One region of the Streptomyces sp. NPDC048639 genome, then DNA from elsewhere that is predicted to be linked to it. Evidence: riboswitches for the same ligand, from Rfam matches in the RefSeq annotation. Region 1 holds a riboswitch; each other region holds the start of a gene.
What was found. Region 1 has a riboswitch for cobalamin ahead of metE (5-methyltetrahydropteroyltriglutamate--homocysteine S-methyltransferase). Riboswitches for the same ligand answer to the same signal wherever they lie in the genome.
Positions count from the first base shown of each region.

Region 1 (5,794 bases):
GAGCGACTGGGCGTCAAGGTCGAGGGCGTCGGCACCACGACCCTCACCGTGCACGGCACCGCGACCATCGACCGCGATGTGGACTACGCGCCGTCCGAGGACCCGGTGGAGGCGATGAGCCTGCTGGCCGCTGCCGTGGTCACGGAGTCGGAACTGACGATCCGTCGCGTACCGGTGGAGTTTCTGGAGATCGAGCTGGCCGTCCTGGAGGAGATGGGGCTCGACACGGAGCGCACGGCGGAGTACGCGGCGGACAACGGCCGCACCCGGCTGATCGACCTCACCGTACGGCCGTCCAAGCTGCGGGCGCCGATCGACAAGATCCACCCGATGCCGTTCCCCGGGCTCAACATCGACAACGTGCCCTTCTTCGCGGCGATCGCGGCCACCGCCCAGGGCTCCACCCTGATCCACGACTGGGTCTACGACAACCGGGCGATCTATCTGACGGACCTCAACCGCCTCGGCGCGGACGTCAAACTCCTCGACCCGCACCGCCTGTTGGTCGAGGGGCCCACGCGCTGGCGCGCCGCCGAGATGATGTGCCCGCCCGCCCTGCGGCCCGCCGTGGTCGTGCTGCTGGCGATGATGGCGGCGGAGGGCACGTCCGTGCTGCGCAATGTGTATGTGATCAACCGGGGTTACGAGGACCTGGCGGAGCGCCTGAACTCGGTGGGCGCGCAGATCGACATCTTCCGCGACATCTGACACACCGCGCGCCGCCGCACCCATACGTCCGTCCCGCAGGATGCGGGCCGGAAAGAAGTGCGGCGGCGCGGCAACTGCGGGACTTCACGCGGGCGTTGCGTCTGAGCCAGGGCTCCTTCGGGGCGGGCTCCCCGAGGCTCGCCGCGGTCCCGGGCGGGCCGGGGCCGGGCGTAGTTGGGTGGAGCCTGGGGCGAGCCGGGCGGGCGTGGAAGGCAGGGATCACGGCTGCCCCGTGTGCCTGCGCGAGGCAGCACGCAGAACAGCAGCACCCTCGTTCCGCCGCCGGTCCTCGACCGCGAGGGGCGCTGACCGGCGCGCACCGAAACGACGCTGAGCGGGTCTCAGCCGACGACCCGCTGTGCTTCGGATCCCGTGAGCGGGCTACCGGCGTCGACCCCGTGCAGAATTCCGGCGAGGACCTCCGCGCCCCGCACCACCCGCGGCCCCGGACGGTTGAAGTGCGCGGGACCGTCGACGACCCACACCGCTCCGTCCGCCACCGCCGGGAGGTCGTGCCATCCGGGCAGTCCGGTCAGCAGGCCCTCCCACTCGCTCAGCGTCCGGCCGGGGTCGAAGCCGCACGGCATCAGCACGATCACCTCCGGTCGCGCGGCCCGTACCGCCTCCCACTCCACCGGCTTCGTGTGCTCCCCCGCCGAGGCGAGCAGCGGCAGGCCGCCCGCGTACCGGATCTGCTCCGGGACCCAGTGCCCGGCCGGCCAGAGCGGATCGAGCCATTCGATCGCCGCCACCCGGGGACGCGGACGCCCGGCTGTCATTCGCTCCACCGCCGCCAGACGCGTACGGAGTTCGGCTGCCCGCCTGCGTCCCCGGTCGGCCACCCCCAGGATCTCACCCACGCGGGCCAGGCAGTCCAGTACCTCTTCCAGCGTGCGCGGCTCGAGGCTGAGCACCCGGGGGCCGCCCTCGTCGAGAACCCGGACGGCCTGCGACACCGCCTCGTACGACACCGCACAGACATCGCAGAGATCCTGGGTGAGCACCACGTCCGGCTCAAGGGCGTTCAGGATCTCGGCATCGAGCGTGTACAGCGATGATCCCCGGTGCGTGGCGCCCCCGACAGCCCGGGAGATCTCACGGCTGGACATCGCCTCGGCGTCGAACCCGGCGGCGGTCACCACCGGTACGTGTTCCACCTGTCCGGCCGGCCAGTCGCACTCGTGCGTACGACCCACCAGATCGTCGATCAGGCCGAGTTCGGCGACGATGTCGGTGGCCGCGGGCAGCAGGGAGACGATGCGCATACCCCGACCCTAGGACGCCTTCGCCTGCGACGGCTCCGCGGATGTGGCGGCGCGTATGCCGGGGAGGACAGCGATATGCCGCGCCTGCCAGAGCTCCGTCGGACCTCCCCGGTCGCGGCCGGTCACGGCTGGTCGCGGCCGGTCATGGCCGGGCACGGGGACGGCCGGGAAGGCAGTCGCGTGCCTCCCCGGCCGTCCGTCGTCTCAGGAGGCGGAGAGTTCCCCACGGACCGTGCGGGCCGCGGCGACCAGGTTCTCCAGGGACGCGCGCGTCTCCGGCCAGCCGCGGGTCTTCAGGCCGCAGTCGGGATTGACCCACAGCCGCTCGGCGGGGATCGCCTCAAGTCCCTTGCGCAGCAACGCCGCCGCTTCGTCCGCGCCGGGCACGCGCGGGGAGTGGATGTCGTAGACACCCGGCCCGGCCTCGCGCGGGTAGCCGTGTTCGGCGAGTTCACGGGCGACCTGCATGTGCGAGCGCGCGGCCTCCAGGCTGATGACGTCCGCGTCGAGGTCGTCGATGGCCTGGACGATGTCGCCGAACTCGGCGTAGCACATGTGGGTGTGGATCTGGGTGTCCGGACGGACCCCGCTGGTGGTGAGCCGGAAGGCTTCCGTGGCCCACTCCAGGTACGCCGGGCGGTCGGCGACGCGAAGCGGCAGGGTCTCGCGGAGGGCGGGCTCGTCGACCTGGACGACCGACGTACCCGCTGCCTCCAGGTCGTTCACCTCCTCGCGGAGGGCGAGGGCGACCTGGCGGGCGGTCTCCGCCAGAGGCTGGTCGTCGCGGACGAAGGACCACGCCAGCATCGTGACCGGGCCCGTGAGCATGCCCTTGACCGGCCGGCTGGTGAGTGACTGGGCGTACGTCGTCCAGCGCACCGTCATCGGCCCGGGCCGCGAGATGTCGCCCGCGAGGATCGGAGGGCGCACATAGCGGGTGCCGTAGGACTGGACCCAGCCGTGCTGGGTGGCGAGGTATCCGGTGAGCTGCTCGGCGAAGTACTGCACCATGTCGTTGCGTTCGGCCTCGCCGTGGACCAGGACGTCGATGCCGGCCTTCTCCTGGAAGGAGATGACGTCGCGGATCTCCGCCTTGATGCGCTCCTCGTACCCGTCCGTGCCGATACGGGCGGCCCTCAGGTCGGCCCGTGCGGTGCGGAGTTCGGCTGTCTGCGGGAACGATCCGATCGTGGTCGTCGGCAGCAGCGGCAGACCGAGGTGGGCCCGCTGCGCTGCGGCCCGCTCGGCGTAGGGCTGGGAGCGGCGTGCGTCCGCGTCGGTGACGGCCGCGGCCCGGGCGCGTACGGACGGGTCGTGGGTGATCGGCGAGCCGTCGCGGGAGGCCAGGTCGGCCTGGTTGGCGGCGAGTTCGGCGGCGATGACGGCTGTGCCCTCGGACAGGCCCTTGGCGAGGGTGACGACCTCGGCCGTCTTCTGGCGGGCGAAGGCCAGCCAGCGGAGGACCCGGGGGTCGATGTCGCGTTCGGCTGCCGTGTCGAGCGGCACGTGGAGGAGCGAGCAGGAGGCGGAGACATCGACGCAGCCGGCCAGGCCCAGCAGGGTGCCGAGGGTGGCGAGCGACTTCTCCAGGTCATTGACCCAGATGTTGCGCCCGTTGACGACGCCGGCGACCAGGCGCTTGCCGGGCAGTCCGCCCACGGCGGCGAGTGCCTCGAGGTTGGAGGCGGCCGATTCGGTGAAGTCGAGCGCCAGGCCGTCGACGGGAGCCTTGGCCAGTATGGGCAGGGCAGCGCCGAGCCGGTCGAAGTAGGAGGCGACCAGCAGTTTCGGCCGGTCCGTGAGCGCGCCGAGGTCACGGTAGGCGCGTTCGGCGGCGTTGAGCTCGGCGGGCGTACGGTCCTGCACGAGGGCCGGCTCGTCGAGCTGAACCCACTCGGCGCCCGCCGCCCGCAGATCGGCGAGGACATTGGCGTACACCGGCAGCAGCCGGTCGAGGAGCGTCAGCGGGTCGAAGTCCGCGGCCACCCCGGGCGCCGGCTTGGCGAGCAGGAGGTAGGTGACAGGGCCGACCAGGACCGGACGAGGCGTCAGGCCCAGGGCGAGCGCTTCCTTCAGTTCTGCGGTCTGCTTGGCGGAGTCGGTGCGGAACACCGTGTCAGGTCCCAACTCCGGTACGAGATAGTGGTAGTTGGTGTCGAACCACTTGGTCATCTCCAGCGGAGCGACGTCCTGGGTTCCGCGCGCCATCGCAAAGTAGCCGTCCAGCGCATCGGCCTGGACGGCAGCACGGTGGCGCTCGGGGATCGCGCCGACCATGACCGTGGTGTCGAGGACGTGGTCGTAGTACGAGAAGTCGCCGGTCGGCACCTCGTGGACCCCGGCGTCTGCGAGCGACCGCCAGTTCGCGCTGCGCAGGTCTGCGGCGACGGACCGGAGGGCTCCGGCGTCGACCCGGCCCTTCCAATAGCCCTCGATCGCCTTCTTCAGCTCCCGGTTCGGGCCCTGACGGGGGTAGCCGTACACGGTCGCCCGTGCTGCCGCGGCTGCGGACTTCGCTGTCACGGAAATCTCCTTCGCGAGATGACTCCTTGAGATCCCGGAGCGACCGTCGGAGCGCGAAGGGTGACGGAATCGACAGCAGGGGCCCGCGCGGCATGCGCGGCCATCCGCCGAATCCGTACTCCCCCGGACCCGCCCACGAGGTCACCGGGATATCCACGCGTGATCGGTCACGCGCGGGCAACGGGCAGGTCTTCGGACTCGCGGGCACGCCCTCCGAAGAGGGCACCTACTGGCCGTCGCTTCCCAGGCCCGGCCGGGCCCAGTGCTGATGACGGCGGTCGTTCCCGCTCACCGCTGCGGGGCAGTCCCGGATTTCCACCGGGTTCCCTCTTGCGACGCTCCTGCCTGGCGGGCAGGGCGAACCAGTTGCAGGGCCAGCCTACGGGCACGCTCCTCCCCCGGGCCACGTCTGCCCGCATGGTGGGTGGCGTCGCGGGCCCGGCGTGACGGCTGAGGCGGGAGGGGCAGGGGAATGTTCGGATCGGCCCCGCTGCCCGGGCGACGGCGAACTCGGCGCGAGGGGCCCGGCTGCCGAAGCCGCCACGGGTCACCGTGCGCGCGACCCGGAAGTGCCGCGTTCGGTCCGGCATTCGGCCACCCGCGTGCGAATCCGCCCGGGCGCGGAGGACGCCTCGCCGGGGAGCGCCGGAGCCGCCCCACCAGGGGCGCTGTGAGAAGTCCGCACGTCGATGGCGTTGCGCCCTACGCGGACTGCATTGAGCAGGGAATGCTCATCAGCGCACATCTACCGGTCAGTAACTTGAGCGGGCATCGTAGATGCATCACCGGAAGGGACTGCCGACATGCCCCAACTGACCCGCTTCGACGACGTCTTCGTCCTGGATCTGGGTTCGGACGAGAACCGCTTTCACCCGGACTGGATGAGGGAGGTGAACGACGCCCTCGGAGAGATCGAGGCGGCCACCGGACCACGGGCCCTGACCACCGTGGCGACCGGCAAGTTCTGGTCCAACGGGCTCGACCTCGCGTGGGTGGGCGCCCACCCAGAGGAGCTGATCCCGTACGCCGACTCCATGCACGATCTCGTCGCGCGACTCCTCGCGCTCCCCGTACCGACGGTGGCCGCCGTGCAGGGGCACGCCTTCGCCGCGGGCGCGATCCTGGCCCTCGCGCACGACTACCGCGTGATGCGCGCGGACCGCGGCTACATCTGCCTGCCCGAGGTCGACATCGAGATCCCCTTCACTCCGGGTCTCACCGCGCTCATCCGCTCCCGGCTCACCCCGCAGACGGCCCACAGGATGGTGACCTCGGGGCACCGCTACGGAGGGGACGAG
Region 1 covers NZ_JBICVP010000004.1:181,087-186,880, reverse strand. Annotated here, with positions in the region: gene ACGFNH_RS12655 (helix-turn-helix domain-containing protein) at 1-708, shown strand, start outside; gene ACGFNH_RS12650 (cobalamin-binding protein) at 1,050-1,973, opposite strand; gene metE (5-methyltetrahydropteroyltriglutamate--homocysteine S-methyltransferase) at 2,178-4,496, opposite strand; cobalamin riboswitch at 4,662-4,878, opposite strand; partial or broken gene ACGFNH_RS12640 (short-chain fatty acyl-CoA regulator family protein) at 4,994-5,130, opposite strand; gene ACGFNH_RS12635 (enoyl-CoA hydratase-related protein) at 5,300-5,794, shown strand, end outside.

Region 2 (5,794 bases), on a different contig from region 1:
GCAGACCCCGCGAGCGGAACCAGTACACGTAGGCGAACGCCCCGTAGAAGAACAGGCCCTCGATGCAGGCGGCGAAGCAGATCAGGTTGAGCAGGAAGCGGCGCCGGTCCTCCTTCGTCCGCAGCCGGTCCATCTCCTCCACCGAGTCCATCCAGCGGAAGCAGAACTGGGCCTTCTCACGGATGGAGGGGATGTTCTCGACGGCGGCGAAGGCGGCCACCCGGTCGTCGTGATCGGGCAGATAGGTGTCCAGCAGAGTCAGATAGAACTGGACGTGCACGGCCTCCTCGAAGAGCTGGCGGGACAGATACAGCCGCGCCTCGGGGGAGTTGATGTGCTTGTAGAGGGTGAGGACCAGGTTGTTGGCGACGATCGAGTCGCCGGTCGCGAAGAAGGCGACCAGACGCCCGATCATGTGCTGCTCGCCCGGCGACAGCTTGGCGAGGTCGGCCACGTCGGAGTGGAGGTCGACCTCCTCCACGGTCCAGGTGTTCTTGATCGCGTCGTGGTAGCGCTCGTAGAAGTCCGGGTAGCGCATCGGACGCAGCGTCAGTTCGAAGCCCGGGTCGAGCAGGTTCTTGCTCTGTGCGGTCTCGGTGGTCGGGGACGTCATTACTGGCAGGCCTCGCAGGACTCGGGGTTCTCCAGGGAGCAGGCGACGGCCTCGTCGGCGGCGGCGGCCTGCTGGGCCGGGATGGGTGCGCTCGCGGCCGTGGCGGCGCGCGCGGACTGGGCGATCCGCGTCGCCGGACGGGACCGGAGGTAGTACGTCGTCTTCAGGCCCTTCTTCCACGCATAGGCGTACATCGAGCTGAGCTTGCCGATGGTGGGGGAGGCCATGAAGAGGTTCAGCGACTGGCTCTGGTCGAGGTACGGGGTGCGGGCCGCGGCCATGTCGATCAGCGCCCGCTGCGGGATTTCCCACGCCGTGCGGTACAGGTGCCGTACGTCCTGGGGGATCCACGCGAGGTCCTGCACCGAGCCGTTGGACTCGCGCAGCGCCTCCCGGGTCTGGGCGTCCCACACGCCGAGCCGTTTGAGCTCGTCCACCAGGTAGGAGTTGACCTGGAGGAACTCGCCGGAGAGCGTCTCGCGCTTGAACAGGTTCGACACCTGCGGCTCGATGCACTCGTACACGCCCGCGATCGAGGCGATCGTGGCCGTCGGCGCGATGGCCAACAGCAGCGAATTGCGCATGCCCGTACGGGAGATACGGGTGCGCAGCGCCTCCCAGCGCTCGCTCCACTGCGGCTCCACCCCGAAGTGGTCGGGGTGCAGGACGCCGCGTGCGGCGCGGGTGGAGGACCAGGCCGGGTGCGGGCCATGCCGCTCGGCCAGGTCGCAGGACGACTCGTAAGCGGCCAGCATGATCCGCTCGGCGATCCGGGTGGAGAGCGCGGCGGCCTCGGGGGAGTCGAAGGCCAGTCCCAGCCGGAAGAGGACGTCCTGAAGGCCCATCACGCCCAGACCGACCGGCCGCCAGCGCCGGTTGGACGCCGCGGCCTGGGAGGTCGGGTAGAAGTTGATGTCCACGACCCGGTCGAGGAAGGTCACGGCGGTACGGACGGTGGCGTCCAGCCGCTCCCAGTCCATCACGCCGTCATCGCCCAGGTGGGCGGCGAGGTTGACCGAGCCCAGGTTGCAGACGGCCGTCTCCCCGTCGTCGGTGACCTCCAGGATCTCGGTGCAGAGGTTGGAGGAGTGGACGACGCGGCCGGGCTCGGCGGTCTGGTTGGCCGTGCGGTTGGCGGCGTCCTTGAACGTCATCCAGCCGTTCCCGGTCTGGGCGAGGGTGCGCATCATCCGGGAGTAGATCTGGCGGGCCGGGACCTGCTTGGCGTAGCGGCCCTCGGACTCTGCCTTGCGGTAGGCGGCGTCGAACTCCTCGCCCCACAGGTCGACCAGGTCCGGCACCTCGGAGGGGGAGAACAGCGACCACGGCTCGTCCGCCTCGACGCGGCGCATGAACTCGTCGGGGATCCAGTGCGCCAGGTTGAGGTTGTGGGTGCGGCGGGCCTCCTCGCCGGTGTTGTCGCGCAGTTCGAGGAACTCCTCGATATCCGCGTGCCAGGTCTCCAGGTAGACACAGGCCGCGCCCTTGCGCCGGCCGCCCTGGTTGACCGCGGCCACGGAAGCGTCGAGGGTGCGCAGGAACGGCACGATGCCGTTGGAATGCCCGTTGGTGCCGCGGATCAGCGAACCCCGGGACCGGATACGGCTGTACGGGAGCCCGATGCCGCCCGCGTGCTTCGAGAGCCGGGCGACCTGGTGGTAGCGGTCGTAGATCGAGTCCAGCTCGTCCAGCGGGGAGTCCAGCAGATAGCAGGAGGACATCTGCGGGTGGCGGGTGCCGGAGTTGAAGAGCGTGGGGGAGCTGGGGAGGTAGTCCAGCCGGCTCATCAGGCCGTACAGCGCGGCCACCTCGCCGATTGCGCGCTCGGTGCCGTCCTCCGCCAGCCCGCAGGCCACGCGCAGCATGAAGTGCTGCGGGGTCTCGATGACCTGACGGGTGATGGGGTGGCGCAGCAGATAGCGGCTGTGCAGGGTGCGCAGGCCGAAGTAGCCGAACCGGTCGTCGGCCCCGCCGACGAGCGCGGCATCGACGAGGGCGTCGAGACGGGCGGCGTGGGCGCGGACGAACTCCGCGGTCCCGTCGGCGATCAGGCCCTCGCGGTGGCCGGTGGCGACCGAGGTGGAGAAGGAGACGGCGCCTTGGCCCGCGGCCTCGTCGGCGATGGCCCGGGTGAGCAGGCGCGCCGCGAGCCGGGAGTACTCGGGGTCCTCGGAGATGAGACCGGCCGCCGCCTCGGTGGCCAACTCCCGCAACTCGGCCTCGTCCGAACCCGCGTGACGGCCCCGGAGGGCGGCGGCGGCGACCCGGCCGGCATCGGCCGCGGGCAGGTCGGCGGTGAGGTCGGTCAGGGTGCGCAGCAGCGCGGCGCCGGGGGCGTCGGCGCCGTCCACGGACGTACCCCGGTCCACGGGCGCGGTGGTCTCCGCGACGGTGGCGGACTCCGGTACGTACTCGCGTGACGCAGGGTCTGCGGGCGCGACGGTCACGTGGTTCTCCCTCGCTCGGCTGGGGCCGCGAGGGACGGTGTGCCCGCGGGCGCGCACGGAACCCACCCCCCGTCAGGGCGCAGCACAGCGCGTCGTCCCGCAGGCCCAACCCACGAGGCCCGGACGTGTCATGGCCCGGTTCGGTCGAGCCGGGCGTCGCCGGCAGGTTTTCGGACTCGGACGGGCGCACATGCGCATATCCAGACCGTTGCGGGACAGTTCCGGATTCCCACCGGATTCCCCTGCTGCGGCAACGGGGACGAGCATACATCTAGTGGTGCCGTGCGCATGCACCCCCACATGTTGTGTCGTGCGCTCAAAGGATCGCGGTGGTGGGCGGGTTGAGCAGGGGCCCGTGGAGCCCGGGATCCGGGCGTGGAGCGGCTTCGGGCCGCCTCCGGGCGGGCGCGCCGCACCGGCTGGATCCGGCCCCCTGAGAGGCGTACGGGAGGGGCGGTGAGACTTCTCACTCCGGGGCGGCTCCGCAACTCGTCGCCGCGCCGCACCACTTCGCGGCCCGCGATGCGCACCGCCCGGTCGCGGCGCGCCCCCTGGGCTCAGCTCGGTGCCGACCCGCTCTGCGGCCCCAGCTCCGAGGTGAAGACCCACAGCGGGCCGAGGTCCGGTAGGGGCGACCAGTCCCGCTCCGGCGCACGTACGAACCCCAGCCGCTCGTACAGCCGGTGGGCGGTCCGCATCCGCTCGTGACTGGAGAGCACCATCCGGTCCAGGCCCTGCTCCCGCGCGAGGCCGATGCAGGCCCGTACGAGCTTCTCGGCGGCTCCGCGGCGGCGTGCCGACGGCGCGACGGCGAGCATGCGGAACTCGCCCTCGCCGGGGCGGGCCACGTTCGCGTACCGGCTGCCGGGGGCCACGAAGGCCACCCCGCCGAGCAGTTCACCGCTCCCGCTGTCCACCGCGACCAGCACCCGGGTGTGCTCGGCCCGGCTCCCGACGTCCCGCAGATGCTCCAGGTACGGATCGTCGTCCCCGAAGTCGAGCAGTCCGTCCGCGAGATAGGCCCGGGCCGTGATCTCCCCGAGGGGCGCGTACTCCTCCGGGTGGGCGGCACGGATCCTGACGTCCATGTACGCCAGTCTGCAGCAGTTCTCCGTCCTCCGTCACCGGAGTATCGGCGCGGGCGGAGGGGGCCGCGGGCGGCCGTACGGACCTGGGCGCGTGCACCACGGCCACCGCCACCGCGCTGACGGCCATGCCCGCCGCCGCGACCGGGCCCAGCGTCTCCCCGAACATCGCGAAGCCCCACAGCATCGTCGTGGGCGGGGTGAGGTAGAGCAGGCTGGAGACCCGAGTGACGCTGCCGCGCCGCAGCACCAGCCAGTAGAAGCCGTATCCGCCCAGCGTCGACAGCACGACGACCCACGCGATCGCCGTCCAGAAGCCGGAGGTCGCGGGTGGGGAGGTGGCGCCCGTACCGAGCGCGATACCGGTGAACAGCACGGCGCTGGTCGCGACCTGCAACGGCAGCGCGTCCGCGAGCGGCAGCGAGCTGCCCGCCCGGCGTTCCACCACCGTCGCCGCGACCAGGCCCAGCATCCCGGCGAAGGGGAGCGCGTAGGCCCATGCCGGTGTGGACGAGGCGCTCGCCAGGTCGCCCCGGACCACGAGCAACACACCGGCGAGCCCGAGGGTGAGCCCCGCCCACTGGCGGCGGGTGACGCGTTCGCCGAGGAGCGGGCCGGCCAGACCGGCGGCGGCGAGCGGCTGCAGCGCGGCCACCAGCGCGCCGGTCCCCAGGGCCACGCCGAGGTCGATGGCCGAGACGACCGTGAAGAGATAGACGCCCTGCGACAGCAGGCCGACGACCGTCTGGACGGCCACGTCACGGAGCGGCAGGCGCCGCCGCCGTACGGTCAGCCACCAGGCGCCCAGCAGGGCCCCGGCCACCACGAAGCGCCACATCAGCACCGTCGGCGTGGACGCCTCCGCCGTACCGAGCCGGCCCCCGACGAAGCCGGAACTCCACATCACCACGAACCCCGCTGCGGCGAGTGCGTCCCGTACGCCCGTCTCCCGCGTCATAAGGCCGCCTCCTTCACCAGTCGGTGCGCCCGGCCCGACGGGCGGACCATGGACCGAGGTAAACAGATCGGTTTACTTCCGATGCGTCCAGTAGACTAAACAGATCGGTTTACTGTCAAGGCGGACCCCGAGGAGGCAGGCCATGCCGGACACCGCCCGCACCGGCCCGGAGCGGCTCACCCCGGGCGCGCGGCGCATCCTGGACGCCGCGTCGAAGCTCTTCTACGGGCGCGGCATCCACGCCGTCGGCGTCGACACCATCGCCGCCGAGGCAGGGGTGACCAAGAAGACCCTCTACGACCGCTTCGGCTCGAAGGACGCCCTCGTCGTCGCCTACCTCGAAGCCCGCGACCGCCGCTGGCGCGAGCGGCTGACCGACCGGGTGGACACCGTTCCCGAGGGCGCGCCCGGCGACCGCCTGCTGGCGACCTTCGACGCGCTGGGGGAGTGGATGCGGACCGAGAATCCGCGGGGCTGCGGCTTCGCCAACGCGGCCGCCGAACTGCCCGACGCCGGCCATCCCGCGCGCCGGGTCATCGCCGCCCAGAAGGAGTGGATGCTCGGCTATCTCACCGAACTCGCCGCCGCGGCCGGGGTCTTGGACCCCTCACCGCTCGCCGAGCGGCTGATGATCCTGCACGAGGGCGCCACCGTGCTCCACGCCCTGGGGACCGTACGGCACCCCACCGAC
Region 2 covers NZ_JBICVP010000003.1:496,709-502,502, reverse strand. Annotated here, with positions in the region: gene ACGFNH_RS10505 (ribonucleotide-diphosphate reductase subunit beta) at 1-613, opposite strand, end outside; gene ACGFNH_RS10500 (ribonucleoside-diphosphate reductase subunit alpha) at 613-3,060, opposite strand; cobalamin riboswitch at 3,204-3,334, opposite strand; gene ACGFNH_RS10495 (GNAT family N-acetyltransferase) at 3,618-4,148, opposite strand; partial or broken gene ACGFNH_RS10490 (DMT family transporter) at 4,255-5,103, opposite strand; gene ACGFNH_RS10485 (TetR/AcrR family transcriptional regulator) at 5,246-5,794, shown strand, end outside.
Region 2: it holds a riboswitch for cobalamin, as region 1 does, so the genes downstream of both, ACGFNH_RS10500 (ribonucleoside-diphosphate reductase subunit alpha) here and metE (5-methyltetrahydropteroyltriglutamate--homocysteine S-methyltransferase) in region 1, are expected to answer to the same signal.

Region 3 (5,794 bases), on a different contig from region 1:
GGCAGCACCCGGACCGGCACCTCCCGGTACGCCTCCTGCGCGGCCGCCTCCAGGACGGCGGTGGCCATCGCGAACACCCCAGGGTCGCCTCCGGAGACCACGGCGACCCGGCGCCCGCGCCGGGCGAGTTCCAGCGCGAACTCGGCCCGCTCGGACTCCACCTTGTTGTCCGAGCCGTGACGGCGCTGACCCGGGCGTACGGGCACCCGCTCCAGGTAGGTGGTGTAGCCGACGAGGTCCTCCGCGGAGGCCAGGGCTCCCCGCGTCTCGGGCGTGAGCCAGAGCGGCCCGGCAGGTCCGGTGCCGACCACCACGACCTCGCCGGTGCCGGTGCCGGTGCCTGTGTCCGAGCCGGAGCCCGCGTCGGCGTCCGCTGCTGTGGCGGTGTGGTCGGGCCCCGCCGGTGCGCCGATCCGGCTGGGCAGCACCGCAACCGAGAAGTACGGCACGGACTCCGGGTCGGTGTCGGCCAGTCGACCGGTGCGTTCCCCCGCCATGGTGGCCCGCTCGACGTAGCGTGCCTCCGCCAGCCGCCCCGAGCTCTCCATCGCCCGCCGTACGCGAGGGAAGGTCCGGCCGAGCTTCATGACCACGGCCGCGTCCGTCGACGCCAGGCGCGCGGTCAGCTCCTCCTCGGGCAGGGTGCCGGGAAGGATGGTGAGGACCTCCTCGCCCTCGGCGAGCGGGGTTCCGAGCCGTGCCGCCGCGGCGCTCACCGACGTGACGCCGGGGATCACCTCGGTCGGGTAGCGGTCGGCGAGACGCTTGTGCATGTGCATGTACGAGCCGTAGAAGAGCGGGTCGCCCTCCGCGAGCACGGCGACGGTGCGGCCCGCGTCGAGGTGCGCGGCCAGCCGGGCGGCGGCGACGGCGTAGAACTCGTCCAACGCGCCCCGGTAGCCGCCCGGATGGTCGGTGGTCTCCGTGGTGACCGGGTAGACCAGCGCTTCCTCGATGTGGTCCGCACGGATGTGCCGGGCGGCGATGGAGCGGGCGATGGAACGCCCGTGCCGGGCGCTGTGGTAGGCGATCACCTCGGCCTCGGCGATGACCTCCACGGCTCGTACGGTCATCAGCGACGGGTCGCCGGGGCCGAGCCCGACGCCGTAGAGCCGTCCGGTCCTCTGCTCGTTCACTCGTCCTCACTCGCGATCGCGTTGAGCGCCGCCGCCGCGATGGCGCTGCCCCCGCGGCGTCCGCGCACCACCAGGTGCTCCAGACCCGAGGAGTGCGCGGCGAGCGCGTCCTTGGACTCGGCCGCGCCGACGAACCCGACCGGCACACCGATGACGGCGGCGGGGCGCGGGGCGCCGTCCTCGATCATCTCCAGCAGCCGGAAGAGCGCGGTCGGCGCATTGCCGACGGCCACGACCGCGCCGTCCAGGCGGTCACCCCACAACTCCAGCGCGGCGGCGGTGCGTGTGGTGCCCAGGGTCTTGGCCAGTCCGGGCACGGCGGGGTCGGAGAGCGTGCACACCACGTCGTTGTCCGCCGGCAGCCGCTTGCGGGTGACGCCGCTGGCGACCATGGCCACATCGCACAGGATGGGGGCACCGGCCCGCAGGGCCTTCCGCGCGGCGAGCACCGCGTCGGGTGTGTAGAGCAGATCGCGGACCAGATCGACCATGCCGCAGGCGTGGATCATCCTGACGGCGACCTGGCTCACCTCGGCGGGCAGGCCCGCGAGGTCCGCCTCCGCACGGATGGTGGCAAAGGACTGGCGGTAGATCGCCGCGCCGTCCTTCTCGTAGTCGAACACGGTGCTCTCTCTCGTCACTGCCTGGGTGGTGTGGTCCGCGCCGCCGCTACCGCGGAGGCGAGGTCGGAAGGGTGGGTGACGGCCGGGTGTTGCCGTAGGCCGCCGAAGGAGATGTCGTAGCCGTCGCCGGTCGCCAGGACGTCCACCCACTCCCCGCGGGGGTGGCCGCAGCGGCGTTCGCAGCCGGACCAGTACACGGGGAGTCCGCCGGGTGCGGGCAGCAGGGCCGCCTCGGCGTCGGCCCGTACGTCCGCCAGGGACTTGGCGCATCCGGGCCGCCCCGTGCACGCACCGACCCCGAGCCAGGGCGACCCGGGGTCGGTGACCAGACCTGCGGCCCGGAGGTCATCGAGGCGGCGGGGTGCCGACGCACGGGGAAGCCCGGGCACGACCACTCCCCGCCAAGGGGTGAGGCGCAGTTCACCGCGGCCGTCATGGCCGGCGACGGCCGCCAGCAGCCGCCACTGTGCGACCGTGAGTCTGCCGAGCGGGGCCAGGACCGACACCGCTCGGGCGCCGTCGGGTCCCTCGATCAAGCCGGGCTCGGGCCCTTCGGAGCCGTGGGGCAGGACCGCACCGGCCGGGGCGGCGGCCACGCCCTCCGTCACGAGAGACCGGAGCAGATCGCGGGCCAACGCCTCGCCGCCGTCGGGCAGTTCGCGGATCCGCCAGGCGCGGATGCCGCGCTCCCGCACCGAGGTGACGAAGGTCTCGGCCGCGGCGAGGGCGGCACGCGGCGCGTCATCGCCCGGCACGCGGACCGCCGGTGAGCCTCCCATGTGCACGGCGGCGTACGGTCCTTCCGCCTCTGCGACGATCGTCACATCGGCGCCGAGCCCCGCGACGTCGCCGCGGCCGTCGTCGACGGCGAAGAGGAACCTTCCGGACAGGTCGGCGGCGGTCCCGCTCACGCACACCAGGCCGTCCAGCCCCCGGGCCCAGGGCTGCACATCGCGCCGGCCCGTACGGTCGAGGCCCGACAGGGGTGAGGCCACGATGTTGCGCACCCGCTCGTGCCGGCGCGAGGGCAGAAGTCCCGCGGCGTCGAGGAGTTCCGCGAGTTCGCTCCCGCAGCCGTCGCCGAGCCCGCGCATCTGCACATTGCCGCGCGAGGTCAGGTGCAGCTCACCGTCACCGAGCCGCTCGGCGACGTCGGCGAGAACACCCGCCTGATCGACGTCCAACACCCCCGCGGGTATGCGCACCCGCGCCAGCGCCCCATCGTCCGCGGAGTGGAGACGGAGCGCACCGGGGCACGCGTCGTCACGGTTCCGCGCAGGTGGGAGCGGTGCGGAGGGGGAGGGCATGGCGGCGAGCATACCCATCGGCACATCGGCCGTATGCCCCGCATCCACCGGCCCGCCCTTACTATGATCCCGGCGGGCCGGCCGGCCTGCCATCGCCATCGACGGCGACAGGGGAGGAAGCCCGGTGAGAATCCGGCGCGGTCCCGCCACTGTGAATCCGGTGACAGCCGGATGAGCCAGGAACTCCCGCCGTCAGACACCGCCCGGGGCGCGGACACCCCGAGGAAGGCCAGACGCCGCATGATCCTGCTCCTGTCGACGTCCGACACCGACCTGCTCAGCGCCCGTGCGGCGAACGGGCCCGTGCCCTACCGCTACGCCAATCCCTCGCGACTCGGCCTCGACGAGCTCCCCGCTCTGCTGGACGGCGTCGACCTGGTGGTCGTACGTCTCCTCGGCGGCGTCCGCGCCTGGCAGGAAGGCCTGGACCAACTGCGCGGCAGCGGCCGCCCGGTGGTCGTCCTCACCGGCGAACAGGCCCCCGACGCCCAGTTGATGGAGGCCTCCACCGTCCCGGTGGGGATCGCCGCGGAGGCCCACGCGTACCTGGCCCACGGCGGCCCGGCCAACCTCGACCAGCTCGCCCGGTTCCTCTCCGACACCGTGCTGCTCACCGGGCACGGCTTCGAGCCGCCCGCACCCGCGCCGACCTGGGGCCCGCTGGAGCGCACCGCGCGTGCCGACGCCGAGGGCCCGTGCATCGCGGTGCTCTACTACCGCGCCCACCACATGAGCGGCAACACCGCCTTCGTCGACACCCTCTGCGGTGCGATCGAGGACGCCGGCGGCCGGCCGCTGCCCCTGTACGTGGCTTCCCTCCGCGCCCCCGAACCCGACCTCATCGACGCGCTCCGCGGCGCGGACGCCATCGTCACCACCGTCCTGGCGGCCGGCGGCACCCGGCCCGCCGAGGCGTCGGCGGGCGGTGACGACGAGAGCTGGGACGCCGGGGCGCTGACCGGCCTGGACGTCCCCATCCTGCAGGCGCTGTGCCTGACCGGCTCGCGCGGCGACTGGGAGGACAACGACGAAGGTGTCTCACCGCTCGACGCCGCCAGCCAGATCGCCGTACCGGAGTTCGACGGCCGGCTCATCACCGTGCCGTTCTCCTTCAAGGAGATCGACCAGGACGGTCTCCCCGCGTACATCGCGGATCCCGAACGGGCCGCCCGTGTCGCCGGGATCGCCGTCCGTCATGCCCGGCTGCGCCACATCCCCGCCGCCGACAAGCGACTGGCCCTGGTCCTCTCCGCGTACCCGACCAAGCACTCCCGCATCGGCAACGCGGTCGGGCTCGACACCCCCGCCAGCGCCGTCGCGCTGCTGCGCCGGCTGCGGACCGAGGGCTTCGACTTCGGCGACGAGCCCGTCCCCGGCCTGGAGTCCGGCGACGGCGACGAGCTGATCCGCGCGCTCATCGAGGCCGGCGGCCACGACCAGGACTGGCTCACCGAGGAACAGCTCGCCCGGAACCCGGTCCGTATCCCGGCCGCGGACTACCGGCGCTGGTTCGCCACGCTCCCCGCCGAACTGCGGGAGTCCGTCGAGGAGCACTGGGGGCCCGCGCCCGGCGAGATGTTCGTCGACCGCAGCCGCAATCCGGAGGGCGACATCGTCCTCGCCGCGCTGCGCCGCAAGAATCTGCTCATCCTCATCCAGCCGCCCCGCGGCTTCGGCGAGAACCCCATCGCCATCTACCACGACCCCGATCTGCCGCCCTCCCACCACTACTTGGCGGCCTACCGCTGGATCGCGGCCGCCGCGGGCGACGGCGGTTTCGGCGCCGACGCCATGATCCATCTCGGAAAGCACGGCAATCTGGAGTGGCTGCCGGGCAAGAACGCCGGCCTGTCCTCCGCCTGCGCCCCCGACGCCGCCCTCGGCGACATCCCGCTCATCTACCCGTTCCTGGTCAATGACCCGGGCGAGGGCACGCAGGCCAAGCGCCGCGTCCACGCCACCCTCGTCGACCACCTCGTACCGCCCATGGCCCGCGCCGAGTCCTACGGGGACATCGCGCGCCTGGAGCAACTCCTCGACGAGTACGCCGCGATCTCCTCCATGGACCCGGCGAAGCTGCCCGCGATCCGCGCCCAGATCTGGACACTCATCCAGGCCGCCAAGCTCGACCACGACCTCGGCCTCGACGACCGCCCGGACGACGACGGCTTCGACGACTTCCTCCTCCATGTCGACGGCTGGCTGTGCGAGGTCAAGGACGCCCAGATCCGCGACGGCCTCCATGTCCTCGGCCAGGCGCCCACCGGGCCCGACCGCGTCAACCTCGTTCTCGCCATCCTCCGCGCCCGCCAGATCTGGGGCGGTACGGCGGCCCTGCCCGGACTGCGGGAGGCCCTTGGCCTGGACGAGTCCGCGGCCACCCGTACCTCCGCGGACGCGGTCGAGGAACAGGCGCGCGCGCTGGTGCAGTCGATGGAGGACGCGAACTGGGATCCGGCAGCCGTCGAGCGCGTCGCCGACGGGCACCCTGCGGACACGGCCCCCATCCTCGACTTCGCCGCGCGCGAGGTCGTCCCGCGGCTGGGCGCCACGACCGCCGAACTCGACCACGCCGTGCACGCCTTGGCCGGTGGGTTCGTCCCGGCCGGGCCTTCCGGTTCCCCGCTGCGCGGTCTGGTCAATGTGCTGCCGACCGGGCGCAACTTCTACTCCGTCGACCCCAAGGCCGTACCTTCACGGCTGGCGTGGGAGACCGGTGTCGCTCTCG
Region 3 covers NZ_JBICVP010000013.1:88,995-94,788, reverse strand. Annotated here, with positions in the region: gene cobJ (precorrin-3B C(17)-methyltransferase) at 1-1,073, opposite strand, end outside; gene ACGFNH_RS29670 (precorrin-8X methylmutase) at 1,133-1,759, opposite strand; gene cobG (precorrin-3B synthase) at 1,774-3,066, opposite strand; cobalamin riboswitch at 3,122-3,273, shown strand; gene cobN (cobaltochelatase subunit CobN) at 3,307-5,794, shown strand, end outside.
Region 3: it holds a riboswitch for cobalamin, as region 1 does, so the genes downstream of both, cobN (cobaltochelatase subunit CobN) here and metE (5-methyltetrahydropteroyltriglutamate--homocysteine S-methyltransferase) in region 1, are expected to answer to the same signal.